4 regions of the Mesorhizobium sp. Root695 genome follow, and region 1 is predicted to be linked to each of the others. Evidence: riboswitches for the same ligand, from Rfam matches in the RefSeq annotation. Region 1 holds a riboswitch; each other region holds the start of a gene.
What was found. A riboswitch is a leader RNA that binds a small molecule or an ion and turns the genes downstream of it on or off. The one in region 1 is predicted to bind cobalamin.

Region 1 (7,580 bases):
AGCAGACGGTCGCGCTCGATGATGCGGCCATCCGGATTGTTCGGGTTGACGATGATGGCAAGGTCGGCGTCGGCCAGGGCCGCGAAGTCGCGGACCTCGGTCACCTCGTGCCCGGCGATCACTGCTGCGCGGGCATGTTCGGCATAGGTCGGCCCCAGCACCAGCGCCTTGCCGGGCGCGATCAGCGATGCGACGCGCGGCAACAGGATCTGAGTGCCCGGAGCCGCCGCGACGTTGGCTGGCGACGGCGCGCCATAGGTGCTGGCCGCGATCTCTATCAGGTCACGCGTGCGCGCGGCTTCCGGCAGCCGCGACAGGGTGGTAGCGGGCAGGTCGAAAAGCGGATAGGAGTGCGGATTGATACCGGTCGAGAGGTCGACGAAAGGCCGCGAAGCGTTGGGGAAAAGCGCCCACGCCCGGCCAAGACTTCCACCATGGTCCACCGCTCCTTCAAGAAGCTTCATGTCAGTCCTGATCGCTTTCCTGTCATTGGCCGTCGAATTCGCCCTCGGTTACCCCGACTGGCTGTTTCGCGCCATCGGCCATCCGGTGACGTGGTTCGGCAGGCTGATATCCTTTCTTGACCGCAGGCTCAACCACGCCACTGATCCCGACGCGCTGCGTCGCAAGCGTGGTGTCCAGGCGCTGCTGGTCATCGTGCTGGTGCCGGCGATAATCGGCCTCGGCGTGCAGATCCTGCTCTGGTTCGTTCCAATGGGCCTGATCATCACTGCCCTTCTGGCGACGTCGCTTCTGTCGCAGAAGAGCCTTTACGAGCATGTCGAGGCGGTGGCCGACGCACTCGACACCGGTGGCCTTGCTTTGGGCCGCGTGGCTGTCTCGCGAATCGTCGGCCGCGATCCCGAAACCCTGGACAGGGCCGGTGTCTGCCGCGCGGCGATCGAGAGCCTGGCCGAGAATTTTTCCGACGGCATCGTCGCCCCCGCCTTCTGGACCGGCGTTGGCGGGCTGGCCGGCGGCGCTGCCTACAAGGCAGCCAACACCGCCGATTCGATGATCGGCCACCGCACTCCTCGCCACGAGGCCTTCGGCTGGGCGGCGGCGCGCTTCGACGATTGGATCAACCTGCCGCCATCGCGGCTGACGGCGCTGCTGATCGTGCTGGCGGCTTTCCTGGTCAGGGGCGCCGATTCGCGCAATGCCTGGCACGCGGTGTGGCGCGACGCGAAAAAACACCGGTCGCCCAATGCCGGCTGGCCGGAAGCGGCAATGGCCGGTGCGCTCGGCCTCGCCCTCGCCGGGCCGCGCTTCTACGGCGGCGTGCTGGTCGACGACGTCTTCATGGGCGAAGGTGGGCGGCGCGAAGCCGACAGCGTCGACATCAGGCAGGCGCTGAAACTCTATCGCGTCGCCGACACATTGCTGATCGCGCTGTTTGGGTTGGTCGCGGTTATTTTCATTGTGGCCTGATCTTACCCTCCCTTTTTGTGGGCGGGTAGAAGCTCTTAGAACTCGATCCCTTGCTGGGCCTTCACGCCCGCGGAAAAATGGTGCTTGGTCGCGCCCATCTCGGTGACGAGGTCGGCGGCCTCGACCAGCGCCGGCTTGGCGTTGCGGCCGGTGACGACGACGTGCAGGCCCTCGCGCCGGGCCTTCAACGCTGCAACCACCTTGTCGAGATCGAGATAATCGTAGCGCAGCGCAATGTTCAGTTCGTCGAGCACCAGCAGGCTGATCGACGGATCGGCCATAAGCTCAAGCACCTTGGTCCACGCGGCTTCGGCGGCTGCGATGTCACGCTTCAGGTCCTGTGTCTCCCAGGTGAACCCCTCGCCCATCGCGTGCCAGACGACGCGGTCGCCGAAGGCGGCGAAGGCGTCCTTCTCGCCGGTGTGCCACTTGCCCTTGATGAACTGGACGACGCCGACGCGCTTGCCATAGCCGAGCATCCGCAGCGCCAGGCCAAAGGCGGCTGTGGTCTTGCCCTTGCCCGGGCCGGTGTTGACGATCAGCAGCCCCTTCTCGACCGTCTTGCTCGCCACTTCGGCATCTTGCACCGCCTTGCGCTTGGCCATCTTGGCGCGGTGGCGTTCTTCTTCCTGATCGTCGATGTCGGTCATGTCATTTCACCTTGAGCGGCAGCCCCGCCACCATCAGCAGCACTGTATCGGCGACAGCAGCGACCTGCTGGTTGAGTCGGCCCGCGGCATCACGAAACCGGCGGGCGAGTGCATTGTCGGGCACGATACCCTGTCCGACTTCATTGGATACCACGAACCAGGGACCACGCGGCCGCGACAGCACGTCCGCCAGCCGATGGCATTCAAGCTCGAGGTCGTGTTCGGCCAGCATATGGTTGGTCAGCCACAGGGTCAGGCAGTCGACAACCACCGGCTGATCGTCCGGCAAGGCTGCAAGCGCGCCGGCGAGATCGAGCGGTGCATCGATGGTCGTCCAGCCTTCGCCGCGCCGCGACCGGTGCAACGCGATGCGTTCACCCATCTCGTCATCATAGGCTTGCGCGGTAGCGATATAAGTCCATGGCGGCGGCAAACCCGTCGCCAGGGTTTCGGCATGCGCGCTCTTGCCGGAGCGCGCACCGCCGATGAGGAAGGTCAATCCCTTGTCAGGCAAAGCTGTCGCGCAGGTTGGTCGCGGTGCCCGTCAAGCGGCCACGCACCACGCCAACGACCGCCCCGAGCACCAGCCAGAACACCAGATTGGTCACCGTCACCGCCACCACGAACTGGTGATGCAACCCTTCCGGAATCGCCGTCTCGTAACTGCCGGGCTGCGGCGCGCCGACAATATGCGGCGCGACGATCAAGGCCACGGCCAGGATCGCCAGCGGCAGCGACTTGCGGAAGGCGATCATGCCAAGGCCGATCGCGGTCGCCGCCACCGTTGCCCACCACCAGATCTGGCGCTCGGTCAGATCGGCAGCCGGCATGGCCGGCAGTTCAGGTGGAAGGCCGAGGCCCGGCGCCAGGGTGAACACGGCAAAGCCGGCCAGCCCCCAGAACACGCCCTGGCGCCAATTGCCGATGCCGCCGGCGAATTCGGAAACCGCGACCAGGATCAAGGCGAAGCCGATGCCAGTGACGATATTGGCAAGCACGCTGAAGGCGAAACGCTCGAAACCGTCTGCCGGCGCCCAACCCTCGTCTTCCGCCGGAGCAGTCGCTTCGGCCGGGGCCGCAGTGCTCATGGCGGTGGTACCCGTTGCGGCCGGTACCGCGGCATGGTCATGGCCATGGCCGCCGCCGGCCTGTTCGTAGACTTCCGCCTTCAGGATCAGCGGCACTGTTGCATAGGCCTGCATGCAGGCGAGAACGACGCCGGCCACGAGCCCCGCGATCGCCGCGATGAACACGACGTTGCGAAACAGGTTCATGATGTCAGATCCTGGTCAGTGGCAGGGAAACGCCATCGAATGGCGATAGTCGTGAGCTGCATTGTGGACCGCATCGATATGCGAGAAGCCGACAAAGCCCATTACGAAAATGCCGAGAAACGCAGCAAGAGCGAGCTGCATGAAGCGCGACTGCGAGGAGACGGAGGTGCCGAGGGAGATGGAAGCGGCAGTCATATCTTGTCCTTTCGCCCTCCACCCGAGGGCATCGAAGTCAGTTTCCTGTCGCCGGCAGGTCTCCTGGCTCGCGGATCAGCGCCCTTCCCCACCTTCCCGAAGAAAAGATCTTCAGTGGCATATGGAGAGGACTACCGCATACAGTTGCGGGGGCAGCCTCGGCATCGGGCGAAACTCGCCCTCACCGCATTCCCTCTTGGCTCCAAAATGGAACCGACGACATTGGCGACTATAGGCAGAATCCTCGCGTCCGGCAAACCAAATTCCGCCGACAACCATCGCAAATGCGTCGTACCAGCCGAGACCCGCCGGTGCCGCAATTGACAATTTTCCTGACCGGGTGTCGGCTGACATCTTCACAGGAAGCCAGCCATGCAGCCCATTGCCAGCGAGCGCGATCCCTACAACGGCCTGACCAGGGCCGAGCCGACGCTGCCGTCATCGGCCTATTGGGATGCAGGCAGCTATCAAAAAGATCTCGACGCTATCTGGTACAGAAGCTGGCTGCTCGTCTGCCGCGAGGCCGACCTAGCCCAACCCTTGGCTTTCCGCAGATTCCGCATCGGCACGCAGGACATCGTCGTGCTGCGAGACGAGACCGGCGAGTTGCGTGCCTTCCACAACACCTGCCGCCATCGCGGCTCGCAGCTCTGCCAGGAAAGCGAAGGCCGGCTGAAGGCGCGGCTGATCACCTGCCCCTACCACGCCTGGTCCTACTCGTTGCGCGGCGATCTCGTGCGCGTGCCGTCGAAATCGCTGCCCGAAGGCTTCGACAAAGCCGACCATCCGCTTTATCGCGTAGCACTCTCGGTGTGGCGCGGTTTCGTCTTCGTCAATCTGCAGGAAGACGCCGCCGGCTCGGCGCAGGCATCCTTCGATCCCGCCTCCGGCGATCTCGGCAACTGGCCGCTGGAGAGGCTGGTGAGCGGCCACGTGCTGCGCAAGGTGATGAACTGCAACTGGAAGATTTTCTGGGAAAATTTCAACGAGTGCCTGCATTGCCCGGGCGTCCACAAGGACCTGTCGCGGCTGGTGCCGATCTATGGCCGCGGCCTGATGGGCAGGCATGACGATCCCGAATGGTCCCGACACGCCGACAATGATGCACCGGAATTTTCTGGCGGCCTGCGCACTGGCGCCGAAACATGGTCGCGCGACGGCCAGGCGCATGGGCCGGTCTTCGCCAACCTCACATCAGCAGAACGCGCTGCCGGCCAGACCTACGCCACCAGCCTGCCGTCGATGTTCATAGTCGGCCATGTCGACTATGTCAGGTCAGTGCGGCTGGTGCCGCTCGGCCCCGAGCAGACCGAGCTTGTCGCCGAATGGCTGTTTGCGGCTGAGGCGCTCGCCGCGACCGACATCGACAACATCGTTGCCTTCGGCACGCAGGTACTGGAGGAGGATGCAACGATCTGCGAGGTCAACCAGAAGGGCCTGCGCTCGATGCGCCACCAAGCCGGCGTGCTGATGCCCGAGGAATACGACCTGCATCGCTTCCACAACTGGGTGCGCGAGCGGCATGCGGCGCGCGAGACAACCGCCTAGTCGGCGACTAAAGCGATTTCGGCAGATAACGCCAGGTCACGAAGCCGCAGACCGCCGCCAGCAGGCCGAGCGTGACGAATACCGAGCCCAGGCCGAAGAAGACCAGCACCACCGAATAGACCAGCGGCGGCGTCAGCTCGGAAAAGTCGAGATAGGTGCGATAGACCGCCGCCATTTGCGATCTTTCATAGGAGCGCACCGAGCGCATGAAGGCGGTCGAGCCAAGCGCGTCGAGCGCAATGGTGAAGAAAGCGCCGCAGAGCAGGAAGGCGCCGGTGAGCAGCGGCACGGTTTCGCCGACGAAGCCCGCCGCCAGCAGCGTGGCCGACATGGCGAAATAAGCAAATGTCATGGTCCTGCGGCCGCCAAAGCGCTTTCCCGCCTTGCCCCAGAAGATGGCCATGAACAGCAGCGCGTTGCCGGCCGAAACCAGCAGGCCGCCGGCCAGCTTGCCCTCGCCGGTGATCACCATGAACAGCGGCCCGTAGACGAAGAACGTCGTCCAGAAACAGGAGCGGCCGAAGGCGATCAGCCAGGCCAGCCGCAGCCTGGGCTGCGCGATGAAGCGGCCGATATTGGCGAGCGGATTGACTGGCCGCGTCTTGCCCGGACGGATCGACGGGTTGTCGCCGAGCCGGTAGGTCCAGAACAGCGCCAGCAGGGCCATCGCGAACACGGCCACCGCACCATGCGCGGCATAGATGCCGAAGCGCGTGTAGAGGAAGATGCCGAGCGTCGGCCCACCTGTCCAGGCCAGCATCGACCACGCCATGCGCAGCGATTCGGCCTGCATGAAATCGGTCTTGCGGATGTGGTCCATGATGTAGAGGTTGAGCGTGATCGACAGCGCACTGGCGCCCATCACGCGGCACAGCATGCCGGCCAGTTGCCCGGCAAGCGTGTCGGTGACGAAGAACAGCGAGCCTATGGCCAGCAGGCAGGCGCCAGCGGTGTAGACCCAGCGGCGGGCAAAGCGGCGGATCAGCATCGGCATGAAGAGCGTCACCGACAGGCCGAGCATCGCCACCACGGTGTAGAGGATCGAAACGATCTGCTCGTTGTGCAGGATCTCATAGGCCTGGATCGGGATGACGCTCGACACCGTGGCGCGGGCGAAGGATTCGACCGCATAGAGCGAAGCGAAGGTGCGCGCGTCCGCGGCCTTGAGGGCCGGTAGCCAGATCGGATGGCGCACATGGGTGGACATTGCTTCCCCAAAGCAGAATCATCGGGCCAAATCTGCCGTGGCGATCCCCGCGCTAATAAGAGGAAACCGACGCGTATCCGGCAAAAAGCGAAGTCGGCCAAAGGCTTCCCGCCACTGGCCTAAAGTGGCGGCTGATCCAGCGTCCGCGCCACTGTACTTGGCAAAGCTCCCGGTCTTCTTTTGTCCGGGCCAACCGTGATAGTCGTCTTGCGGGGCTGAATCAGAATGCGAGACCATGAGCATCCAAACGCCGACCGCACCCGTTCAGGATCGAACAAAGCGCATCGTCGCCATCGACATCGTGCGCGGCATCGCGCTCATCGCCATGGCGAGCTACCATTTCACCTGGGATCTGGAGTTCTTCGGCTACACTGATCCCGGCCTGACCGCCTTCGGCTGGTGGAAGATTTACGCACGTTGCATCGCTTCCACCTTCCTGTTTCTGGTCGGCGTCAGCCTGTACCTTGCCCATGGCCGGCAGATCCGCTGGAACGGCTTCTGGAAGCGGTTCGCCATGGTCGCCGGAGCCGCGATTGCGATTTCGGTCGTCACCCGCATCGCAACCCCGGACGGCTTCATCTTCTTCGGCATCTTGCACGAGATCGCGCTGGCCAGCCTGCTCGGCCTCGCCTTCCTGCGGCTGCCGGCTTTGTTGACGCTGGTCGTTGCCGCGCTCGTCATCACGGCGCCCGTGTATCTGCGCTTCGAGGCGTTCGATCCCCCGTGGCTGTGGTGGGTCGGCCTGTCGGCGAACAATCCGCGTTCCAACGACTACGTGCCCCTGTTTCCGTGGTTCGGCGCTGTGCTTCTCGGCATCGGCGTCACCAAGCTTGCTGCGGGCGCGGGTGTCTTGACGTGGCTGGGGAACCTCAAGCCCGGCCACTGGGCCAATCCGCTCGTCTTCATCGGCCGCCACAGCCTGGCCTTCTACCTGATCCACCAGCCGCTGCTGATCGGCTGCGTGTGGCTGTTCTCGCAGATCATGCCGGCACAGGTCGAAACCCCGCAGGTGAACTTCCTCAAAACCTGCCAACTGTCCTGCGAGCAGTCGCGCGACACAGAGTTCTGTTCGAGCTACTGTGTCTGCATGCTCGATACGCTCGAGGGCGAGGCCACGCTTGATAGGCTCTACAACAACGACCAGACTGCGGAATGGAAGGCACATTTGTCCGACCTTGCCGGCATGTGCACCGCCAAAACCGACAGCAAGTTGATGGAGGAAGGGGTCAAATGACCGAGAACCTGCCGAAGCCGGGGCTCATACCGTGGCCGCCG
Region 2 (7,580 bases), on a different contig from region 1:
CGCTACACATCGCCCTTTTGGTGATCATCTGGGATCATTGGCGCCACCGGCTCGGCGGGTCCCTCCTGCCGCTCTGGCATGGCTGGTGCTTGCTGATCGGTGCCTCGGTGCTGACCACCTGGCAGCATCACTTCATCGACATCCCGACCGGCGCGCTGCTCGGCCTTTTTGCGGTGTGGCTGTTTCCGCGCAGCGGCGCGTTGCCGTTTTCAGGCTTCCGGCTGGCCAGCGATGCGAAGGCGCGGCGGCTGGCGCAGCTCTATGCGCTGGGCGCTGCCCTTGCGCTGGCGGGTACCGCGCTCGGCGCCTTCTTTTCAGCCGTCGCGCTCTTTCTGCTTTGGCCGGCGCTGGCGCTGGCGATCGTCGCCTTCGCCTATGCCGGGGCAGGCTCAAAGGTGTTCCAGAAATCCGGTGATGGCAGCATCACGCTGGCAAGCCGCATCCTGCTCTTGCCTTACCGCCTTGGCGCCAGGACAAACATATGGGCGTGGACGCGCAATCTTGCTCCTCAGGTGACAATTGCCGACGGCGTCTTTCTCGGGCGCTTTCCCACGGCACGCGAGGCCAACAGCTTCGGCACGATCATCGACCTCGCCGCCGAACTTGAAAAGCCGACGCGAGCCGATTGCCGCTGGATCAGCTTTCCGATGATCGACCTTATGTCGCCGCCGGCGGCGATACGGCAGCAGGCAGCCGGCGCGCTGGAGAGTGCGCGCCGCGACGGCACCGTGCTGGTGTGCTGCGCACTCGGCTTCCAGCGCAGCGCCGGCGTCGTCGCCGAATGGCTGGTGGCGACCGGCAGGGCCAGGACGCCGACGCTTGCCCGTGAGATGCTCATGGCCGCTGGCCGTCCGGTTCATCTTGCCATGGAGCGGGCGGCGTCATGACCGGAGATGCCTACCAGGACCGCACCGATCGCTTCGCCCGCATGCTGATGCAGCAGGCCGCATGGCCTGCTGCACTCGTGGTGGTCGCAAACATCCTTGGCCCCCTGGCTGCTTCGGCGCGCGGCGCCTTCGAGAGCTTGCCCGCGGCCGTCTCCCTGTCGATCACCGCCGCGAGCGCTGTCGCCGTGCTGGCGCTGTCGGCGCTTCTGGCGTTCGACGCACTGTTGTTCCGGTTGATGGCCAGCTACGACGACGAGGCATCCGGTGGTGCGGCGGTGGATGACATGCTGGCACGGATGCGCCTGAAGCCCGCCCCGTCCACGACACGCCTGCTCGAAGACCGCATGGCCGGCACAAGCCGCTTGCTGTTCAAGCAGCGCGCCGCCCTGGCCCTGTTTGCCGCAGCACTTCTTGCGGCAGGGTTTTGGGCGCCGCGATGAACAAGCTTTCGCTCAAAACCTTCACCTTGCTGCAGACGATAACCTCCGTCGGCCTTTCGGCGCTGGCCTGGACGGTGACCGGGGTGCGTCCAATCTGGAACGGCAGCCTGCCGTCCGACCGCCAGCGCATCTATTTCGCCAATCACACCAGCCATGGCGACTTCATCCTGCTGTCGGCCTGCCTCAGCGAAAAGGAGCGTGCGATCACCCACGCCGTTGCCGCCGGCGAATATTGGGGAAAGTCGCGGCTGCGCCGCTTTATCGCGCAGGACATGCTGTCGTCCGTGCTTATCAACCGGCAATGGACGAAGCCTGAGGAGAACCCGATCGAGATAATGCTGTCGGTTCTCGACCAGGGCCACTCGCTGATCCTGTTTCCCGAAGGCACCCGCAACATGACCGAGGAGCCGCTGCTGGCGTTCCGCTCCGGGCTCTACAATCTGTCGATGGCGCGGCCACAGGTCGAGCTGATCCCGTGCTGGATCGAGAACATGTCGCGGGTGCTGCCCAAGGGCCAGTTCCTGCCGGTCCCGCTGCTGTGCCGTGTGGTTTTCGGCGCGCCGGTCGCGGTTGGCCCGGGCGAAGAACGCCGCGCCTTTCTCGAGCGCGCCCACGCCACGCTTCTGGCGCTCAACCCGCGTCCCGAGCGAGACGATTGATGCGCCACGAGATTTCCATTCTGATCATCGGCCTGCTGGCGGTTTTGACCACCGCCAGCATTGTCGCCACCATCCTTTCGGCGCGGGCGCCGAAGCCGCTGAGCTCGACGCTGGTCAATCTCACCCAGCGCATCAACGCCTGGTGGGTGATGGTGGCGCTGATGACGGTCGCCTTCTTCTTCGGCCGCTACGGCATGACCATCCTGTTCGCGCTGATCTCCTTCGCCGCGCTGCGCGAATTCGTGACGCTGACGCATACGCGCCGCAGCGACCATTGGGTGCTGCTTGGCATGTTCGGCATCATCATACCGTTTCAATACTGGTTGGTGTGGACCGCCTGGTACGGGCTCTTCGTCATCTTCATTCCGGTCTACTGCTTCCTGCTGATGCCGGCCATCACGGCGCTGCATGGCGACACCGAACGCTTCCTCGAGCGGATCGCCGCGCAGCAATGGGCGGTGATGATCTCGGTCTATTGCGTCAGCCATGTTCCGGCGCTGCTGACCCTCAATGTGCCAGGCTTCGAAGGCCGCACCCTGTTGCTGATCGCCTTCCTGATTATCGTCGTGCAAGGCAGCGACGTCCTGCAATACATCTTCGGCAAGCTGTTTGGAAAACACCGGTTTTCGCCGAACGTCTCGCCGTCGAAAACCTGGGAAGGCCTGATCGGCGGACTGGTGTCGGCGAGCCTGCTCGGCGCGCTGTTGTCGTTCGTGACACCCTTTTCACCGCTGCAGGCAGCGGCCGTGGCCTTCGTCGCCTGCTCGATGGGATTTCTCGGCGGGCTGGTCGCCTCGGCCATCAAGCGCGACCAGGGTGTCAAGGACTGGGGCCATCTGATCGAAGGCCATGGCGGCATGATGGACCGCACCGACAGCCTGGTCTTCGCTGCCCCGGTCTTCTTTCACATCGTGCGCTATTTCTGGACGGTCTGAGAGCTCCGAACTAGCGAAGTGTTGCCCACCGCGATCACAGCCGGTTGCGGATGAGCATGGTGACGACGAAGAACGCGCCAACCGAGCTGGTGATGATGCCGATCGGCAGTTCCTGCGGCGGCAGCAGCGTTCGGGCCAGAAGATCGCTTGCCAGCAGAAGCACCGCGCCGAAGACGGCACAACTGGCAACCAGGCGCAGATGCAAGGGACCCGCCAGCGGCCGCGACAGATGCGGGATCATCAGTCCGACGAAGCCGATGACGCCGGCGACAGAGACAAGGATCGCCGTCGAGAAGGCGGCGACGATAAACGTCATCCTGCGCATCCGCGCCACCGGCACACCAAGGCTTTCGGCGGCGTTTTCGCCGGCCAGGAAAGCATCGAGCCGGCGGTGGTTCCATAGCGCGTAAGCCAGGATGGTGCCCGCCCCCAGCGCGCCCAACCAGATATTGTCCCAGCGCGCCAGGCCAAGGCCGCCCATCGTCCAGAACAGCACGGAGTGGGCGGCGCGCTGGTCGCCGGCAAAGACCAGATAGTTGGTCAAGGCGGTGAACATGAACGACACGGCAAGGCCGGCAAGGATCAGCCGCTCCGGGCCTTGCCCCCTCACCCGCGCGACCAGCAGCAGGACGACACCGGCAGCCAGTATGCCGCCGGTGAAGGCCGCGACCGGCAACGTCCAGATGCCGAAACTGTCGCCGAAGACGGTGATGACGGAAACGGCACCCGCGGCGGCTCCCGACGACAGGCCGAACAGGAACGGGTCGGCAAGGTCGTTGCGGGTCACCGTCTGCAGCAGCGCACCGACGACGCCCAGCCCGGCGCCGACGCAGATGGCCAGGATCGTGCGCGGCAGCCGCAGGTCGACGACGATCTTGCCAACCGGCCCGGACACGTCGTGCCCTTCCAGCCCAATTGCACGGCCAAGCGCGGCAACGACATCGGTCAACGGGATCAGCGTCGAGCCATAGGCGATCGACAGCAGAGCGAGAGCGGTGATCACCGCCGCTCCCACCAGCATGGCCAGTGCGAATGTCCTGTGCCGCAAGGTTAGAACGCTTCCGGATGCATGGCCTTGGCGATCTTGTCGATCGCTTCGATGTTGGCCGGTCCGGGCGTCAGTTCGGCATAGCGAAGGGCGACGAAGCGCTCGTTCTTGACCGCGTCCGTCTCCTTCATGGCCGGATGCGCCTTCAGGAAATCGAGCAGCTTCTTGTAGCCGCCACCATCCTGGTAATCGAGCAGGATGAGGAATTGTGGATTGCGCGACGCCACCGTTTCCCAGTCCGTGTTGCCCCAGCTGGTGTCCATGTCGGCCATGATGTTGTCGCCGCCGGCGGCTGATATCATGGCGCTGGGGATGGCGAACTTGCCTGCGGTAAACGGCTTGTCCTCGCCGGAATCATAGAGGAACACCCGCGTTCCCTTACGGTCGCCGACCTTGGCGGTGATGTCGGCGAGTTGCGTCTTCCAGCCCGAAACGAGCTTTTCGGCCTCGGCCTCCTTGCCGAAGATCTTGCCCAGCTTTTCGACATCGCCATAGAGCAGGTCCATCGAGGCGGCGGGGTGGTTCTTGTCGAGATGGACGCAGCTTTCCGTCAGCGCCAGCGTCTTGATGCCGTGCGGGGCAAGCGTGTCGGGTGTCACCTCGCCGCCCGGCTTCATGCCGTAATACCAGCCGGCGAAGAAGAAATCGGGCTCGACCGCGACGAGGTTTTCGAGCGTCGGGTATTTCGGCGCCAATTCCGGGATCGAGCCCTGCTCGGCCTTGAATTCGGGACCGATCTTGTACCATCCGGTGATGCCGGTCAGGCCGACGATCGATGGCTGCAGTTTCAGCGCGAAGGCCATCTCGGCCATGTTGAGATCATGGATGACGGCGCGCTTCGGCGGTGCGTCAAACGTCAGCGGCTTGCCGCAACTGTCGACCGTGACCGGGAAGGCGAAGGCCGTGGGGGTCAGCAGCGAGAAGGCAAGCGAAAAGGCTAGGCGTTTCAAGAATTTGCTCCTATGTGAATGGGATTGGGTCGAATACGGAACGGTTTCAATCAGGATGGCGGCGAGCCACGGTTTGGAACTTCGAACACCGTCAGTTCGCGGTCTTCGGTCGGATGGCGCAGACGCAGAACATCGATGCCGAAAATCTCGCGGATCAATTGTTGGGTCAGCGCTTCGCGCGGCGCGGCCAGCGCTTGCAGACGGGCCTGGTTCATCACCGCCACCCTGGTGGCGAACGGCGCGACCAGGGCCAGATCGTGCAGCACCGCGATCACGGTCATGCTGAAGCCGGCCACGAGTTCGAGCAGTTCGCCGCGGGCGCGCGGGTCGAGATGGTTGGTCGGCTCGTCGAGGAACAGGATCTTTGGCTGCTGGGCGATGGCGCGCGCCAGTTGGGCGCGCTGGCGCTCGCCGCCCGACAATGAGCCTATGGTGCGCCCAAGCAGCGGCAGCAGGCCGGTCCGGCGCAGCGCATCGACGACAATGTCGCGTTCCTCGCTCCTGCGCCGCAGCCCGGCGTGCGGGACGCGGCCAAGCTCGACATAGTCGATCACCGCCAGCCGTGGATCGGGCTGGTCGGTCTGGCCGACCACGGCGATGTGCAGTGCCCGCTCGGCAGCGGAAATCCTGTCCAGCCGACGCCCGGCTAGCTTCACCTCGCCGGAACTTGGCCGTAACATGCCCGACAGCATGCGCAGCAGCGTCGTCTTGCCGGCGCCGTTGGGGCCAATGATGGCGAGGCGGTCGCCAGCGGCCACCGACAGGCTGACCGCCTGGACCAGATCCCGCCCATTCGCCATGGCGCAGAGGTCACGTGCTTCGAGAAGCGCTACAGTCATCGGCTGCTGCCCGCCGGATTGCCCGAACCGGGGATGCGGGCAAGCGTCTTGCCGGCCAATCCCGCCGGGCGCTGACCGGAACTGCACGAGCCGTCGGCCAGCGAGGCGTAGAGTTTGGCGAATCGCACGAGGTCGCCGACATCGGCTCGCGCGTCGATGGAGCCGAAGAGATAGGCAGCCTTGCCTTGCGCCTGGAAGGCGACCGTCAGCGGCCGCGAGCAGCCCGCCATGCAGGCCACGCCTTCGACCGCGACGCCGCTCGCCACGGCTGGTTCATGTTGGGCCGAAAGTCGGGAGCGCAAATCGGTACAAAGGTCGTTCCCGGACCTGACGCCGGTCACATGGTCACGGCAAAGCGTGCACACGATGATGCGATGGATGGGATCGATGGAGCCGTCCAACTTTCCGTCACTTTCCAAAACTGGCGACGGAAGGAAGCTGGCGAACCGGCCGACAAGACCGAGATTCGCGTTTCCTCCCGGCACACCCCGTCCGGTCAACTCATGCTGATGGCAGGTCTCCTGGCTCGCGGGTCGTTGCGCCATCCTGCCTTCCCAGCCTTGCCGGCCAGTGGCATTCGCGGATTTTGCTCGCCGCTTACAGTTGCGGGGGCAGCCACGGCCTCGACCCCTGGGATCTCACCGTGTTCCCTTTTCACCCCTCGCCTTTTGACTCGGGGACCATCACGAAATCACAGTAGATTTCCCCCAAACGCATCGCAACGCATTTCTGCGGGTTGAGTTTGCCAAGCCGGCAATGGGTATGATCGATGGCTGGACGGAAACAAGCAACACCTTTGATTGTTATGTAATAACATATTGCTATGAATATGACCCGACTCTGTCAACCCCTTTCCACGCAAAGGCGATGGCCTATCGTTTCGGTTTTGCGCGGAGCGCAATTTCGATCAAACTGACCTCATCGGGAAACATCACCATGATCCTGCCACGTGTGAATCGAGCCATTTTAAAAGGAGCCCCATGAACCCGACCGAGAAAGCGCTGTGGTTCGTCGAGAGCCATCTGCCGGAGGCGATCTCGCTCGACGATGTCGCGCAAAGCAGCGGCGTGTCGCGTTTTCATGTGACGCGGGCTTTCGGGGCTGCAACCGGTCGCTCGGTGATGGGCTACATGCGCTCGCGCCGCTTGACCGAGGCGGCGCGCAAGCTGGCCGGCGGAGCGCCCGATATCCTCAGCGTCGCGCTCGATGCCGGCTACAACTCGCATGAGGCGTTCACCCGTGCCTTCCGCGATCAGTTCGGCACCACGCCGGAACTGGTGCGCGCGCAAGGCACACTCGACAAGCTCGACCTCGTGGAGCCGATCCTGATGGACCAGTCCTTTCTTGCCAACCTCGAACCGCCGCGTTTCGAGACCAGCCGGCCGTTCCTCATCGCCGGTCTCGGCGAACGCTACAGCTGCGAAACCAGCGCAGCCATTCCGATGCAATGGCAGCGCTTCGGCCCCTATATCGGCAACATTCCGGGCGAGACAGGCGACGTTGCCTATGGCGTCTGCGTCAACGGCGACGATGCCGGCAATTTCGACTACATTGCCGGCGTCGAAGTGTCGGACTTTTCCGACCTGCCCAAGGAATTCAGCCGGGTGCGCGTGCCGGCACAGAAATATGCGGTCTTCGCCCACCGCGAACACATCTCGACCATCCGCCGGACGGTAAACACCATCTGGAACAAATGGCTGCCGGCCTCCGGCCATGAGATTTCAGATGCGCCGGAATTCGAACGCTACGGTCCCGAATTCGACCCGCGCAGCGGCAATGGCGGGCTGGAAATCTGGATACCGGTGAAGGGGTAGACGATCAC
Region 3 (7,580 bases), on a different contig from region 1:
CCCGGCCGGGCACTGCTGATCGCGGTCATCATCGGCCTGCTGGTGGTGCCGCTGCAGATGTCGCTGATCCCGCTTTTGAAACTCTACAACGGCGTCGGCTCTTTCTTCGGCATGCCGTCGAAGACCTATCTCGGCATCTGGCTGGCGCATACCGGCTTCGGCCTGCCCTTCGCCATCTACCTGCTGCGCAGCTACATTGCCGGCCTGCCGCGCGAGATCATGGAATCGGCGCGCATCGACGGCGCCAGCGATTTCGAGATCTTCGTAAAGATCGTCTTGCCGCTGTCGTTCCCGGTGCTGGCCTCGTTTGCCATCTTCCAATTCCTGTGGGTATGGAACGATCTGCTGGTGGCGATGGTTTTCCTGGGTACAGAGGCAGACCAGATCGTGCTGACCGCCAAGCTCAACGCCCTGTTGGGCTCACGCGGCGGCGACTGGGAGATCCTGACGACATCGGCTTTCGTGACCATCATCGTGCCGCTGATCGTCTTCTTCTCGCTGCAGCGCTATTTTGTCCGCGGGCTGCTTGCCGGCTCGGTGAAAGGAGGCTGAGACGATGCAATCCGCTTTGAAGGCCAGTTCGAAGCCCGATCTCGCCATCGATAGCGACTGGTGGCGAGGCGCGGTGATCTACCAGATCTATCCGCGCAGCTACCAGGACTCGAACGGCGACGGCATTGGTGACCTCAAGGGCATCATCGGGCGGCTGCCCTACATCGCGGCACTCGGCACGGACGCCATCTGGATTTCGCCGTTCTTCAAGTCGCCGATGAAGGATTTCGGCTATGACGTGTCCGATTACTGCGACGTCGATCCGATGTTCGGCTCGCTGGCCGATTTCGACGCGCTGACCGCCGAGGCACACAGGCTGGGCTTGAAGGTGATGATCGACGAAGTGCTGTCGCACACCGCCGACAACCATCCATGGTTCAAGGAAAGCCGGTCGAGCCGCACCAACCCGAAGGCCGACTGGTACGTCTGGGCAGACGCCAAGCCGGACGGCACGCCGCCCAACAACTGGCTGTCGATCTTCGGCGGCTCGGCTTGGCAATGGGACACCAGCCGCCAGCAATATTACCTGCATAATTTCCTGGCCGAGCAGCCCGACCTCAACTTCCACAACCGCCAAGTCCAGGACGCGTTGCTCGACGTCACCCGTTTCTGGCTGGAGCGCGGCGTCGACGGCTTCCGGCTCGACACCATCAATTTCTACTTCCACAGCCAGGGCCTGGAAAACAACCCGCCGCTGCCGCCGGAGGAGCGCAACGACCAGACCGCACCCGCGGTCAATCCCTACAATTACCAGGACCATCTCTACGACAAGAGCCGTCCGGAGAACCTCGGCTTCCTCGAACGCTTCCGCGCCCTGCTCGATGAATATCCGGCAACCGCCGCGGTCGGCGAGGTCGGCGATTCGCAGCGCGGGCTGGAAGTGGTGGCGGCCTACACCGCCGGCGGCAAGCGCGTGCACATGTGCTATTCCTTCGATTTTCTGGCGCCGGAAAAGATCAGTGCGGCCAAGGTCCGCTCGGTGCTGGAATCTTTCGGCAAGGTCGCCAGCGACGGCTGGTCGTGCTGGGCCTTTTCCAATCATGACGTGATGCGCCCGGCCTCGCGTTGGGCAGCCAATGAGGCCGACCCGATCGCCTACCTCAAGGTCATCTCGGCGCTGCTGATGTCCTTGCGCGGTTCGGTCTGCATCTATCAGGGCGAAGAGCTTGGGCTTGGCGAGGCCGACCTGCGGTTCGAGGATCTGCAGGACCCCTACGGCATCCGCTTCTGGCCTGAATTCAAAGGCCGCGACGGCTGCCGCACGCCGATGGTGTGGGACGGCAGCGCCAGCAATGGCGGCTTCTCGTCGGCAAAACCCTGGCTGCCGGTGCCGGCCAAGCATCTGGCGCAAGCGGTCAATGTCCAGCAGGGCGACGAGAGTTCGCTGCTCGAGCACTACCGGCGCTTTCTCAGCTTCCGCCGCGCCCATCCGGCGCTGGCCAAGGGCGATATCACCTTCATCGAAAGTGAGGGCGACACGGTCGCCTTCACGCGCCGCGCCGGCAACGAGCAGGTGGTCTGCGTCTTCAATCTGGGCGCCAGGCCGACCGAGGTTGACCTTGGCAACCGATCGCTGCAACCTTTGCCCGGGCACGGATTTTCGGGGCAGGCGAGCAGCGGCTCCATACAGCTTGGCGGCTACGGCGCCTGGTTCGGGCGCATCGACTGAATTCAAATCACTGGGAGGAAACCAATGGCCGATGTCACGCTAAGACAAGTGAAGAAGTCCTACGGCACTCTGAACATTCTCCACGGCATCGACCTCGATATAAAGTCGGGCGAGTTCATCGTCTTTGTCGGCCCGTCTGGCTGCGGCAAGTCGACATTGCTGAGGTCGATCGCCGGGCTCGAGGAAATCACCTCCGGCGAGCTCAGAATAGCCGGCGAGGTGGTGAACGACGTGCCGCCATCGAAGCGGGGCATCGCCATGGTGTTCCAGTCCTACGCGCTCTATCCGCACATGACCGTCTACGACAACATGGCGTTCTCGATGAAGATCGGCAAGGAAAACAAGGCCGAGATCGATCGCCGCGTACGCCAGGCGGCGGAAATCCTGCAGCTGACCAAATATCTCGACCGCCTGCCCAAGGCGATGTCGGGCGGCCAGCGCCAGCGCGTCGCCATCGGCCGTGCCATCGTGCGCAATCCGAAAGTGTTCCTGTTCGACGAGCCGCTTTCGAACCTTGACGCCGCACTTCGCGTCGCCACCCGCATCGAGATCGCCAAGCTCAAGGAATCGATGCCCAACACGACCATGATCTACGTCACCCATGACCAGGTCGAGGCGATGACGCTGGCCGATCGCATCGTGGTGCTCAAGGACGGCCATATCGAACAGGTCGGCACGCCGATGGACCTCTACAAGAAACCCGGCAACCTGTTCGTTGCCCAGTTCATCGGCTCGCCGGCCATGAACATCCTGCCGGCGACCATCGACAAGACCGGCAACCCGACCGTCGTCAGCCATGTCGGCGGCCGCAAGGCAACCGTGCCGATCACCACGCCGGCTTCGGCGAAGGGTACCGCGGTGAGTTTCGGCGTGCGGCCGGAGGATCTGATCATCTCCAGCGGCGCTGACTATCTGTTCGAGGGAACGGTCGATTATGTCGAGCAGCTCGGCGAGGTCCAGCTGGTCTATATCGACATCGGCCGCGCCGATCTGCCGCTGGTGACCAAGCTGCCCGGCAATGTCGAGGTCAAGCGCGGCTCGACATTGCGGCTGAGCGCCAATGGCGAGGACCTGCATATCTTCGATACGGATGGGCATTCCTTTGCGCTGCAAAAGCCGGAAGCAAAGGCGGCCAAAAAAGAGCGGCGGGCTTGGCCCGCCGCTCTTCTTTTGAAGATCAGCTTCGGCTGTTAGCGGCCGAAGAGGTTCCGGTCGCTGCCCTGAGGGGCGGACTTCTGTACGTCGCCCGACGAATTGAGCAGCTTCTCGACGAGGCCACCGCTGTTGCGGATCGAGCTCGTGTGCGCGGTGTCAACCGAAGTGACGGCAGGCTGGTTGGCGCCGTTGGAGCCAAAGTTGTCGCTACCGGCGAAGGCACTGCCGGTGATGGCCAGAACGGCGGCGGCAGCAATAAGGATCTTGTTCATTTTAGTCTCCTGAATTTCTAGATTTCGCCAGGACGGCAGGCATACCCGCCGTCAACTGGGAAATTGGTTGTTAGCGACCGAAGAGGTTGCGATCGCTGCCCTGAGCGGCCGTCTGGGCAACCGGTTCGGATGTCTTGGTGGAAGCCGTGTACGACTGGTCGACCGCCGCGGCAGGCTGATTGGCGCCGTTCGAACCATAGTTGTCGCTAGCGGCGAAGGCGCTGCCGGAAATGGCCAGAACGGCTGCGGTAGCAAGAATGATCTTCTTCATTTCAAGTCTCCTGAATTTCTGGATTTCGCCAGGACGGCAGGCATACCCCCCGTCAACTGGTGATTCGGCTGTTAGTGGTTGCCGAAGAGGTTACGGTCGCTACCCTGGGCAGGCGTCTGAGCAGCCGGTTCCGACTTCTTGACCGAAGCGGTGTACGAGCTGTCGACAGCAGTGGCTGCCGGGGCGTTCGAACCATAGTGGTCGCTACCATTAGCGAAGGCGCTGCCGGAAATGGCCAGAAGGGCGGCGGCAGTGAGAATGATCTTTTTCATTTTATGTACTCCAGTATTTTTAGTATTTTTCCCGTCCGTATAGCGGCGTGTCTTGGGAGGAAATCGCGTCGTTCGGACAGCCCCGATGTGGTAGGACCGGTCTGCCTTTTCCAATCACGAAGTTGTTCCGTGTGGACCATGAATCCGCCACTTGAAATTGCGCCAAGGGCTTCTACACAATACTTTTTCCATATATTTATCAATATGTTAGCCAAAGCCGCCAGTCATATCACCAACTGTTTCGTAGGCCCAGCGTTCACACCGTCCTGCACGCACCGTCAACAGAAACGAACCGTTCGGTTCGATTTTAGTGACCGCTAATAGTCACTTTTCGAAACTGTTAACCCTTTTTGACCTCGGTCAGGGGTCGGTTTCGAGGAGATTGCAGATGGGAAGGCCGCCGCGGAGATAGGATTTCAGCGCGGCAATCGCCAACCGGGGCGTTTCGCGTGCGTGTCGCGCCGCATGGATACGATGTCGTTTTCATGCCGATGACGCGTCCGCGATCGTGGTTAGATCATACCATCTCAGGTGCCACTTCGTGACGACGGGGCGGAGAATTGGGAAGCCGGTCAGAATCCGGCGCTGCCCCCGCAACGGTGGTGGAGTTCAAGTCGCAACGGGAGACCACTGGGCAACTGCCTGGGAAGGTGTCGCGATGGTCCGCAAGGACAACTCCAGAGCCCGGAAACCAGCCCAAGATTTCTAGACTCGACTGATCGCGGTGGGCGGTCAAGAGGTGGATCGTGCATGTCCGACGCATCGCCGGCCTGCGTCCAATCCTTCCTCCGTCACCACCAGTTCAGTCCTTAAAGCGAGGACAGGACATGGATATTCGCAACGACATGCTGAGGCTCTTAAACAGCCGCAGGCAAGGCTTTTCGCTAGAGCAGCCGTTCTACACCGATCCAGACTACTTCAAGCTCGACATGGAGCTGATCTGGTATCGCGACTGGCTGTTCATCGGCCACGATTGCGAGCTTCCGAAGCCGGGCAGCTACATCACAGTGCAGATCGGCGACTATCCGGTCGTTCTTGTCCGCGACCAGCAAGGCAAGATCAACGCCTTCCACAATTCCTGCCGGCATCGCGGCAGCCGCGTCTGCAACACCGAGAAGGGTACGGCGGCAAAGCTCGTCTGCCCCTATCACCAATGGACCTATGAGCTCGACGGCCGCCTGCTGTTTGCCCGCCAGATGGCCGACGGTTTCGACAAGAGCCAGTTCGGCCTGAAGCCGGTCGCCTGCGAAAACGTCGGCGGCTACATCTTCATCTGCCTGGCCAAGGAGCCGGCGGATTTCGCGCCGATGCGGGCGATGATCGAACCTTATCTTTTGCCGCACCGGTTGCGCGAAGCAAAGATCGCCTTCGAGAGCACGATCATCGAGAAAGGCAACTGGAAGCTGGTCTGGGAAAACAACCGCGAGTGCTACCACTGCGCCGCCAATCATCCCGAACTGTGCAAGACCTTCCCCGAGGCGCCGACCGTGACCGGCGTCAACGGCGCCGATAGCGACCCCGAGATGGTCGCGCATTGGGCCAAATGCGAGGCCGCCGGCCTGCCGAGCAAATTCCGCATCGATCCGGCCGGACAGTATCGCGCCACCCGCGCGCCACTGCTGCGCGATGCCGTCAGCTACACCATGACCGGCAAGCTGGCGGTCAAGAAGAACCTTTCCGACACCGTCTCCGCCGACCGGATCGGCACCTTGATGCACTATCACTATCCGACGACCTGGAACCACATCCTCATCGACCACGCGGTGACGTTCCGGGTGCTGCCGATCAGCGCCACGGAAACGGCGGTGACGACCAAATGGCTGGTGCACAAGGATGCGGTCGAGGGCATCGATTACACCATCGAAGACCTCACCCATGTCTGGACCGAGACCAACGACCAGGACCGCCGCATCGTCGAGGAAAACGCCTTCGGCATCCTGTCGCCCGCCTATGAGCCCGGCCCCTATTCGGAGCTGCATGAGGGTGGCGTGATCCAGTTCGTCGAATGGTACGCGTCGTTCATCGGTCCGCGCCTTGCCGAAGGCGAGCGGCCGACCCTGCGCAGCGTCGCCTAGCGCATGTCGCCCAAAAGTGCGCAGCGGTTTTGGGACATGCACAAAACAAAAGGGACAAGAGGATGAATGCGATGACGGATCTTGGCCTCTATCGCCATCTCGACCAGATGACGCCGTGGAACGACAGGCTGCAGGTGCTGGAAGTGATCGGCGTCAGCGACGAAGCGCCTGACGTTAAGACCTTCACCTTCCGCTCCGACAACCAGACCTGGTTCCGCTACAAGCCCGGCCAGTTCGTGACGCTGGAACTGCCGACCGCCGACGGGCCGCTGATGCGCACCTACACGCTGTCGTCCTCGCCATCGCGGCCGTTCTCGATCGCGGTGACAGTGAAGGCGCAGGCCGGCAGCATCGGCACGCGCTGGATGTTCGATCATCTGACGCCCGGGTCGCACGTCAAGGCCTATGGGCCGACCGGTGATTTTTCGCTGCACAGCCACCCGGCGGCCAAGTATCTGTTCATTTCGGCAGGCTCCGGCGTGACACCGATGATGTCGATGCTGCGCTGGCTGAATGACTGCGCGCCATGGACCGATGTCGGCTTCGTCAACTGCGCACGCCGCCCGGAAGAGATCATTTTCCGCAAGGAACTCGAACTGCTCGGCAGCCGTATGCCCGGCCTGTCGCTCGGCTTCATGATCGAGGAGCGGTCGAGCCGCGAGGGCTGGTTCGGCCATATGGGCCGCATCGACGCGATCCGGCTGCCACTGCTGGCGCCCGATTTCCGCGAGCGCGAAATCTTCTGCTGCGGCCCCGATCCCTTCATGCGCGCCGTGCGCGGCATGCTGGACTCAGCCGGCTTCGACATGACGAAATATCATCAGGAGAGCTTTGCGGCGCCTGTCGTGGAAGAAATCCCGGCGCCATTCGCGTCGCCGGCTGAAAACGGTGCCGCCATTGTCGCCGAAGCCGCGACGCCGATCCGTTTCGCGCTTTCGGATGTCGACGCCGAATGCGTCGCCGGCCAGACGGTGCTGCAGACGGCACGGGCCTCGGGCGTGCGGATTCCCGCCGCATGCGAGTTCGGCCTGTGCGGCACCTGCAAGGTGAGGAAGGTCGCGGGCAACGTCGAGATGAGCCACAATGGTGGTATCCTCGATCACGAAATCGACGACGGTTTTATCCTCGCCTGTTGCTCAAAACCGCTTTCGGCGCTCGAAATCGAGGCGTGATCCGCTTGGAGCCGCCGCGCGCGTTGGCTTGCCAAGAAAGAATCGAGTGTTTACAGGCCTTATGAGCTGAGCGACCGCGCCGACCGACGATTGCTCGCGCAGCTATGGGGGTCAAGAGCAATGCGTCATACCGATGTATACG
Region 4 (7,580 bases), on a different contig from region 1:
CGCAATGTGCCTTCAGCGCCTCGCCGCGCTCATAGATCCTGATCGACTGGTCGAGCGGCACGTCGCCACGCTCCAGATCATCGACGATCTTCTCCAGCGCGTCGAGTGCCTGTTCGAAGCTCATCGCCTTGACGTCTTCGTTGGTCTCACCAGCCATCATTCATCCTTTCATCAGCCGCCCGACATGGGCGGCGACCGAAAATGCCAATCCCTGCAGATCGTAGCCACCCTCAAGCAGACTGACGAGCCGGTTGCCGCTGTGGCGCGCGGCGCTCTGCATCAGCTGGCCGGTCGCCCAGTCGAAATCATCCTCGGTCAGGTTGATCTCGGCCAGCGGGTCGCGGTGGTGCGCGTCGAACCCGGCCGAAATGATGATCAGGTCGGGCGCGAAATTATCGAGCGCCGGCAGCACGCGCGACAGGAAGGCATCGCGAAAAACCTCACTGCCGGTCTGCGGCGCCAGCGGCGCGTTGACGATGTTGCCGGCGCCGGTTTCGCTTTTTGCCCCGGTGCCGGGGTAAAGCGGCATCTGGTGCGTCGAGCAATAGAGCACCGACGGATCGTCCCAGAAAATATCCTGCGTGCCGTTGCCGTGATGCACGTCCCAGTCGACGACGGCAACGCGCTCGACACCGTGTTTCTTCTGCGCATAACGCGCCGCGACCGCCGCTGTGTTGAACAGGCAGAAGCCCATGGCCGTGGTCTTTTCGGCATGGTGGCCGGGCGGCCGGGCGGCGACGAAGACGTTGTCGGCGCGGCCTGAAAAGACGTCGTCAACGGCGGCGTTGGCGGCACCGATCGCGGTGATCGCCGCCTGCCAGCTCTTCGGGCTGACTGACGTGTCGGCGTCGATGCGCGCGATCCCTTCGTCGGGAATGGCGGCGCGAACGCGGGCGACGAAATCGGCGGGATGCGCATAGAGGATGGTGGCCTCGTCGCCTTCCGGTGCCTGGACGCGATCGAGCCCGGCAAAGGCTTCGTCTTCGAGCACGCGCTCAATGGCGCGCAAGCGGTCCGGCCGCTCGGGATGGCCGGGCGGCGTGAGGTGCTCGAGGAAGATCGGATGGGTGTAGAGACGAGTGGCCATCGTCCCAATCTAGTGACCCGGATCGACAAAGGCCATGCGCAGGCGGCCGATGACTGGGGAAAATCACGCCTGCGCCATTCGTGTGGCTGCGGGCATTGGCGTCCTCAGCGCTTCAGCGTAAGGTCCCCGGCACTGCCTGGTGCCCGCCGCAAGCGGGAGAATCGGGAACACGGTTGAATTCCGTGGCGTGCCCAACGCTGTAAGGGGGACCGCGCCGGTAAATGCCACTGTCGATGACGGGAAGGCACCGGACGCGGGTTGATCCCGAGCCAGAAGACCGGCCTGGCAGGCATCGTCATCCGCATGGTCAGGCGGACGACATCGATTGCAATCGCAAGGGGACAAGCGATGCCGGAGCACATGACCACTGCCATTGACGATGGGTTTGACAAGAAAGCGCGCGATGCGGTCTATCGCGCCATGTTCACGCGGCGTGACGTGCGCAGCCATTTCCTGCCCACCGCGCTCGACGATGAGGTGCTGGCGCGGCTGCTGCTTGCCGCTCATCATGCGCCGTCGGTCGGCTTCATGCAGCCTTGGAACTTCATCGTCATTCGCGATGCCGGGCGGCGGGAAAAGGTGCGCGATCTTTTCCTGGCTGCGCGCGAGCAGGAACTGCCCGCCATTGAGGAAGAGCGCCAGGCGCTCTACCGCAAGCTCAAGCTGGAAGGCATCTGCGAAAGCGCGCTCAACATCTGCATCACCTGCGACCGGCAGCGTTCGAAGGGCTCGCCGCTGGGCCGCTTGCACAATCCTGAGATGGACCTCTACAGCACGGTCTGCGCGGTGCAGAATTTCTGGCTGGCGGCGCGCGCCGAAGGCGTCGGTGTCGGTTGGGTCAGCATCATCGAGGCGCAGGCGCTGAAAAGCCTGCTGTCGATTCCCGATCATGTGACGCCGGTCGCCTATCTCTGCGTCGGCCGTGTTTCCGAGTTCGCGCCAAGACCGGATCTCGAAACGCATGGCTGGGGACGCCGGCTGCCGCTGTCGGAGTTGATCATGAGCGAGATTTTTTGCGGCCAAGGTGAGGTGCCGCTGAAGTCAACCGTGGCGCGTCTCAACGCTGTCGATGCCGCACCGGATCAGCGTGTCGCGCCGGCCGTGCCCCAGCGCGAGCCGCCGAAGGAGGCCAGCGCCTTGTCCTTGAGCTCCCTGAACTTCGACGACGCCTCGGCCAGCCGGGCGTCCCAGGCCGGATCTGGCACCTGGCCCGCGATGGTCTTGAAATAGACCTGCATCAGGCAGGCGATGGCGAAAGGCTCGATGAACGCCGCCTTGAAGGCCCAGGCGAAGACGATAGCGAGCACGAAGGCCCAACCGGCGAGTTGGCCAGGCATCAGGAAGAGAATGGCGCCGGCGGGCGCCAGCATCAGCAGGAAGATGACGAAGGACACGCCCCACATGATGACCGCCAGCCAGACGGCGTTCTTGACCATGACCTTGCCGTTCTGGGCATAAAGCACGACGCCTTGGCGCGCCGTCTCGAACGGCGAGGCTGAATTGATGCGGATGTTGTAGCCGAGGATGATCTCGTCGACATAGGTCAGCGACAGGCGGATCACCGTGTTGATGAAGGAGACCAGGCCGCTCAGGCCCGGAATCGGCAGGAAGGCGGCGATGCCGCCGAGCAGGCCTGTGATGGCGCGGATGGCTCCCTTGACCAGCTGGTCGACGACGAAAAGGATGTTGGCCTCGGCAAAACGCTGGGTCACGATGTCCTTGGCGTAGGCAATCTGGTCCTGGCCACCGGGAATGTCGCGGCCGTCGATCAGATGGACCATGACGGCGATGTGACCGGCCTTGACGACATAAAGGATGTATTCGCGGATCCAGTAGACGGCGATCGAGACAATGCCGAAGCCGACCACGCCGCCCCACAGGGCAAAGGACAGCGGCCCGTCGGGATCGGTGGAGATATGGCCGACGCCGTAGCCGACGGAGGCGCCGGTGCCGGTCGCCATGATATAGGCCAGCGTGATGCCGAAATAGACGATCATGCGAAAGACAATGAACGGCCAGGTCCGCATCATGATGGACACCGACTTGCCGATATCGAAATCCCACATGCCCCGAATCTCCCCTCAGAGATGGTAGCAGAGGATGAACTCAACCCGGCGATTGTCAATTGCCGGCCGTGGCGCCGGGCCACCGATGGGAGTTCAGCTCGATTGCGGACCCGGCTTCTTGAGCAGGCCTTCGAGCAGTTGCTTGAACGCCGTCACCACCTTTTCCGACGTCGCTTCGGGGTCGTTCGAATTGGCGATCCGTTGCGCCGCCTGACTGCTCGCCCCGTTGATCAGCCGCGAGGCCGTCTCGGGGTCGAGTCTGGAGACGACAACCCCCTCCTCCTGCAGCGTCGTCAGATGGCCGGTCATTGAAGCGATGCACGCATTGGCATTCGGCCATTGCGCGGGATCCCCCAGAACCGCCGGGCCATCGCGGAACATGATGCGCTGGATTTCCGGCTCCAGCGCCATCTCGATATAGGTCGTGCATTCGTCGACGAAACGCTGCCAGCGGGTCGGTGCTCTTGCCGCCACTTCGTTCACGCGCGCCGCCATCTCGCCGTCGATTTCGGCGATGACTGCCTGCAGCAATCCCTTCTTGTCGCCAAAATGATGATAGAGCGCGCCGCGCGTCAACCCGGCCGAGGCGGTGAAATCATCCATCGAGGCTTCGGCGTAGCCGATCGTGCCGAAAGCATGGCGGGCCGCCGCGATCAGCTTGGCGCGCGTCTCGGCAATCATCTCCTTGCGGGGTCTGTGCATGGCTCTGGCCTTATCCACATACGTCGCGTATGCCAATTGACATACACGACGTATGCTCTATCTAACAATCATACGCTTCGTATGTAATTGTCGAATCGTCCTTTGTCGAGGAGCCTGACCATGCAAAATCCCTATTCGGAAATCTTTCGTGCCCCGGGAGCAAAGGGCTTTGCAGCCGCCGGGTTCATCGCGCGCCTGCCGATCGCCATGGCCCCAATCGGCATCGTGGCGATGCTGTCGCAGACGCGTGGTGAATACTGGCTAGCTGGCGCCGTCTCCGCGACATACGCGCTGGCCAACGCTTTCGTCGCGCCGCAGATATCGAGACTGGTGGATCGCCTGGGTCAGACACGGATCGTGGTGCCGACCACCATCATTTCCGTGCTGGCTTTCGCCGTCCTGATAGCGGCGGCCAATCAGGACTGGCCGGTATGGACGTTGTTCGTGTCGGCGTTTCTGGCCGCCGCCATGCCCAGCATGCCGGCAATGGTGCGTGCGCGCTGGACCGAGATTTTCCGCGGGCGGCCGCAGATGAACACCGCCTTCGCCTTCGAGTCGGCTGCGGACGAGCTGGTCTATATTGCCGGTGCGTCGCTTTCGGTGGGTTTGAGTGCCGCCCTGTTCCCGGAAGCTGGTGTCCTAGTCAGCACGCTATTCCTCGCCCTTGGCTCGACAGCCTTCATCCTGCAGCGTTCGACCGAACCGCAAGTGCGGCCGGTCAATCATGTCTCGAGCGGCTCGGCAATCCGGCTCAGGCCGGTGCAGATCATCACCTTTGCCCTGATCTTCATCGGCGCGACCTTCGCGACGACGGAAGTGAGCACGGTGGCAATCACCAAGGAACTCGGCCAGCCGGGCGCCGCGAGCCTCGTCATCGGCGTTTATGCGCTGGGATCGTTCGTGCTCGGCCTCGTCGTCGGCGCGCTCAGCCTGAAGGCGCCGCTGCAACGCCAGCTGGCCATCGCAGTCGCCCTCGTCGCGCTCGGCACGCTGCCGCCGCTCACCGCCGACACCGTGCCACTGCTGGCGCTGACCGTGTTCATCAGCGGTGTGGCGATCTCGCCGACCTTCATCACCGCCTTCGGCCTGATCGAGCGGCACGTGCCGGAGGCGATGCTGACCGAAGGCATCACCTGGGTCATGACCGGCATCGGCATCGGCATGGCGCTCGGCTCCTTCGCCGCTGGTGCCGTGGTGGATGCGTTCGGCGCCCAGAACGGGTTCTGGGTCTCGGTGGCTTCAGGTACAATCGCCCTGGCCACCGTGCTGCTTGGCCAGCGCAGCCTTGCCACTCACGAATGCGAACTGGATGGATGCGAAGCGGCAATCCCGGCCGAGTGATAGCCGGGGTATGTTGAGATTCGGGTCAGGCCGGCCTCACCTGAATATCGACATACCTAGAGTATCTCGGTCTTGGCGATATGGATGCCAAAACCTTCGAGGCCGACATAGTGGCGTTCGCGCGAGGCGATCAGGTTGATCGAGGAAATGCCGAGATCCTTGAGTATCTGCGCGCCGAGCCCGATCTCGCGCCACTCGTTTTCGCGGCGGCGGGCCTCTTCATGATCCTCACGGTCGCCGCTCGTCGGCCGCTTGCGCTCCTGATGGGCGACGCCGACGGAGCCTTCGCGCAGATAGACGATGACGCCACGCCTGCGCTCGCCCATCGACTTCATGATGCCGTCGAGCCGGTGGCTGGTGCCGAAGACATCCGTCACCACATCCTCGGAATGCAGACGCACCGGCACGTCCTCGCCGTCGCGGATGTCGCCGAAGACGATGGCGACGTGATGCATGGAGTCCCAGGGCAGCGTGTAGGTGAAGACCTGCGCCTTGCCGCCGAGCGTGTCGATTTCGGAGCAGGCGACGCGCTCGACCAGTGTTTCCTTGCGCTGCCGGTAGGCAATGAGGTCGGCGACCGAGATCTGCTTCAGGCCATGCTCCTCGGCGAAAGCCTGCACCTGCGGACCGCGCTTGACGGTGCCGTCATCGTTGACCAACTCGGAAATGACGCCGACCGGCGGCAGGCCGGCGAGCTTGCAGAGATCGACCGCGGCCTCGGTATGACCAGAGCGCATCAGCACCCCGCCCTCGCGCGCAATCAGCGGGAAGATGTGGCCAGGCCGGACGAAATCCGAGCCGCCGACATTGCCGTTGGCAAGATTTCGAACAGTCAACGTACGATCCTCGGCCGAAATGCCGGTGGTGGTGCCATGCTTGAAATCGACGCTGACGGTGAAAGCGGTGGTGTGGGCGGAGTCGTTGTCGGCGACCATCGGCGCGAGGTTCAGCCGCTTGGCTTCGTCGCGCGGCATCGGCGTGCAGACGATGCCGGAGGTGTGGCGAACGATGAACGCCATTTTTTCCGGCGTGCAGTGGACGGCGGCGACAATCAGATCGCCCTCGTTCTCGCGCCCGTCATCATCCATGACGACGACGATCTCGCCGCGTTCGAAAGCGCGCAGGGCTTCGACGATTTTCTTCTGGTCGTAAGGCATGAACGCTCGCTTCGCTCGCAGGGAATAGGGAGTAGGCAGTAGGGAAAGAAAAAAGGCTGTATCGTCGGCCTACTGCCTATTCCCTACTGCCTATTCCCTTCCCTGTCTGTCCTCGATGCCGCAGATAGTGATCGGCGATCACGCAGGCAACCATTGCCTCGCCGATCGGCACGGCGCGGATGCCGACGCATGGGTCGTGGCGGCCCTTGGTCATGATCTCGACGTCCTTGCCGTCCTTGTCGATCGACTTTCGCGGCGTCAGGATCGACGAGGTCGGCTTGACGGCGAAACGGGCGACGATTGCCTGACCGGTCGAGATGCCGCCCAGGATGCCGCCGGCATTGTTGGACAGGAACACCGGCTTGCCGTCATTGCCGATGCGCATCTCGTCGGCATTCTGCTCGCCTGTGATGCGGGCGGCCTCGAAGCCGTTGCCGATCTCGACGCCCTTGACGGCATTGATCGACATCAGGCCAGAGGCGATGTCCTGGTCGAGCTTGGCATAGATCGGCGCGCCGAGGCCGGCCGGAACGCCGTCGGCGACGATCTCGATCACCGCGCCGACCGAGGAGCCCGCCTTGCGGATGCCGTCGAGATACCGCGTGAAGGTGGGAACGGAGGCTGGATCCGGGGTGAAGAACGGATTTTCCGCATCGCCGATGAAATTCCAGTTCCAGTTGGCGCGGTCGATGGATTTTTCGCCCATCGACACCAGCGCGCCGCGCACCACCACGCCGGGCACCACCTTGCGGGCCAAAGCACCGGCTGCCACTCTAGCTGCCGTCTCGCGGGCCGAGGAGCGGCCGCCGCCACGATAATCGCGCACGCCGTATTTGACGTCATAGGTGTAATCGGCATGGCCGGGCCGGTATTGGTGGGCGATCTCGCCATAATCCTTTGAGCGTTGGTCGACATTCTCGATCAGCATCGACACCGGCGTGCCGGTGGTGATCATCGTCTCGCCGTCCTCGTCGAGGATGAAGCCTGACAGGATCTTGACCTCGTCAGGTTCGCGACGCTGCGTCACGAAACGTGACTGGCCCGGCCGGCGCTTGTCGAGCTCGGTCTGAATCTCGTCGCGCGTAAAGCGGATGCCTGGCGGACAGCCGTCAACCACACAGCCGAGCGACGGGCCATGGCTTTCGCCCCAGGTGGTGACGCGGAAAAGGTGGCCGAACGTGTTGTGAGACATGAAATGACCCTGCCCGGCAGCGGAGCCGGCTCAAG

Region 2: another riboswitch for cobalamin. It lies ahead of ASD99_RS15110 (DUF1636 family protein); the one in region 1 lies ahead of ASD99_RS05455 (CbtB domain-containing protein).
Region 3: another riboswitch for cobalamin. It lies ahead of ASD99_RS01880 (aromatic ring-hydroxylating oxygenase subunit alpha); the one in region 1 lies ahead of ASD99_RS05455 (CbtB domain-containing protein).
Region 4: another riboswitch for cobalamin. It lies ahead of bluB (5,6-dimethylbenzimidazole synthase); the one in region 1 lies ahead of ASD99_RS05455 (CbtB domain-containing protein).

The regions. Positions count from the first base shown of each region.
Region 1 is NZ_LMHO01000003.1:270,106-277,685, reverse strand. Features, by position in the region: gene cobD (threonine-phosphate decarboxylase CobD) at 1-464, opposite strand, end outside; gene cbiB (adenosylcobinamide-phosphate synthase CbiB) at 463-1,431, shown strand; gene cobO (cob(I)yrinic acid a,c-diamide adenosyltransferase) at 1,467-2,081, opposite strand; gene cobU (bifunctional adenosylcobinamide kinase/adenosylcobinamide-phosphate guanylyltransferase) at 2,083-2,595, opposite strand; gene ASD99_RS05460 (CbtA family protein) at 2,588-3,355, opposite strand; gene ASD99_RS05455 (CbtB domain-containing protein) at 3,371-3,550, opposite strand; cobalamin riboswitch at 3,586-3,783, opposite strand; gene ASD99_RS05450 (aromatic ring-hydroxylating oxygenase subunit alpha) at 3,923-5,098, shown strand; gene ASD99_RS05445 (MFS transporter) at 5,106-6,305, opposite strand; gene ASD99_RS05440 (heparan-alpha-glucosaminide N-acetyltransferase) at 6,541-7,539, shown strand; gene ASD99_RS05435 (methyltransferase family protein) at 7,536-7,580, shown strand, end outside.
Region 2 is NZ_LMHO01000013.1:6,712-14,291, reverse strand. Features, by position in the region: gene ASD99_RS15145 (phosphatase PAP2/dual specificity phosphatase family protein) at 1-887, shown strand, start outside; gene ASD99_RS15140 (hypothetical protein) at 884-1,327, shown strand; gene ASD99_RS15135 (lysophospholipid acyltransferase family protein) at 1,324-1,986, shown strand; gene ASD99_RS15130 (phosphatidate cytidylyltransferase) at 1,986-2,921, shown strand; gene ASD99_RS15125 (FecCD family ABC transporter permease) at 2,956-3,942, opposite strand; gene ASD99_RS15120 (ABC transporter substrate-binding protein) at 3,972-4,919, opposite strand; gene ASD99_RS15115 (ABC transporter ATP-binding protein) at 4,970-5,758, opposite strand; gene ASD99_RS15110 (DUF1636 family protein) at 5,755-6,123, opposite strand; cobalamin riboswitch at 6,252-6,458, opposite strand; gene ASD99_RS15105 (AraC family transcriptional regulator) at 6,739-7,572, shown strand; gene ASD99_RS15100 (DSD1 family PLP-dependent enzyme) at 7,577-7,580, opposite strand, start outside.
Region 3 is NZ_LMHO01000001.1:375,658-383,237, reverse strand. Features, by position in the region: gene ASD99_RS01910 (carbohydrate ABC transporter permease) at 1-552, shown strand, start outside; gene ASD99_RS01905 (alpha-glucosidase family protein) at 557-2,221, shown strand; partial or broken gene ASD99_RS01900 (ABC transporter ATP-binding protein) at 2,246-3,355, shown strand; gene ASD99_RS01895 (DUF680 domain-containing protein) at 3,412-3,648, opposite strand; gene ASD99_RS01890 (DUF680 domain-containing protein) at 3,719-3,919, opposite strand; gene ASD99_RS01885 (DUF680 domain-containing protein) at 3,991-4,191, opposite strand; cobalamin riboswitch at 4,704-4,906, shown strand; gene ASD99_RS01880 (aromatic ring-hydroxylating oxygenase subunit alpha) at 5,019-6,266, shown strand; gene ASD99_RS01875 (hybrid-cluster NAD(P)-dependent oxidoreductase) at 6,338-7,438, shown strand; gene ASD99_RS01870 (PqqD family peptide modification chaperone) at 7,559-7,580, shown strand, end outside.
Region 4 is NZ_LMHO01000043.1:217,837-225,416, forward strand. Features, by position in the region: gene ASD99_RS27675 (exodeoxyribonuclease VII small subunit) at 1-157, opposite strand, end outside; gene ASD99_RS27680 (histone deacetylase family protein) at 161-1,087, opposite strand; cobalamin riboswitch at 1,208-1,388, shown strand; partial or broken gene bluB (5,6-dimethylbenzimidazole synthase) at 1,436-2,095, shown strand; gene ASD99_RS33715 (hypothetical protein) at 2,170-3,153, opposite strand; gene ASD99_RS27690 (TetR/AcrR family transcriptional regulator) at 3,247-3,855, opposite strand; gene ASD99_RS27695 (MFS transporter) at 3,976-5,196, shown strand; gene ribB (3,4-dihydroxy-2-butanone-4-phosphate synthase) at 5,253-6,353, opposite strand; gene aroC (chorismate synthase) at 6,430-7,545, opposite strand.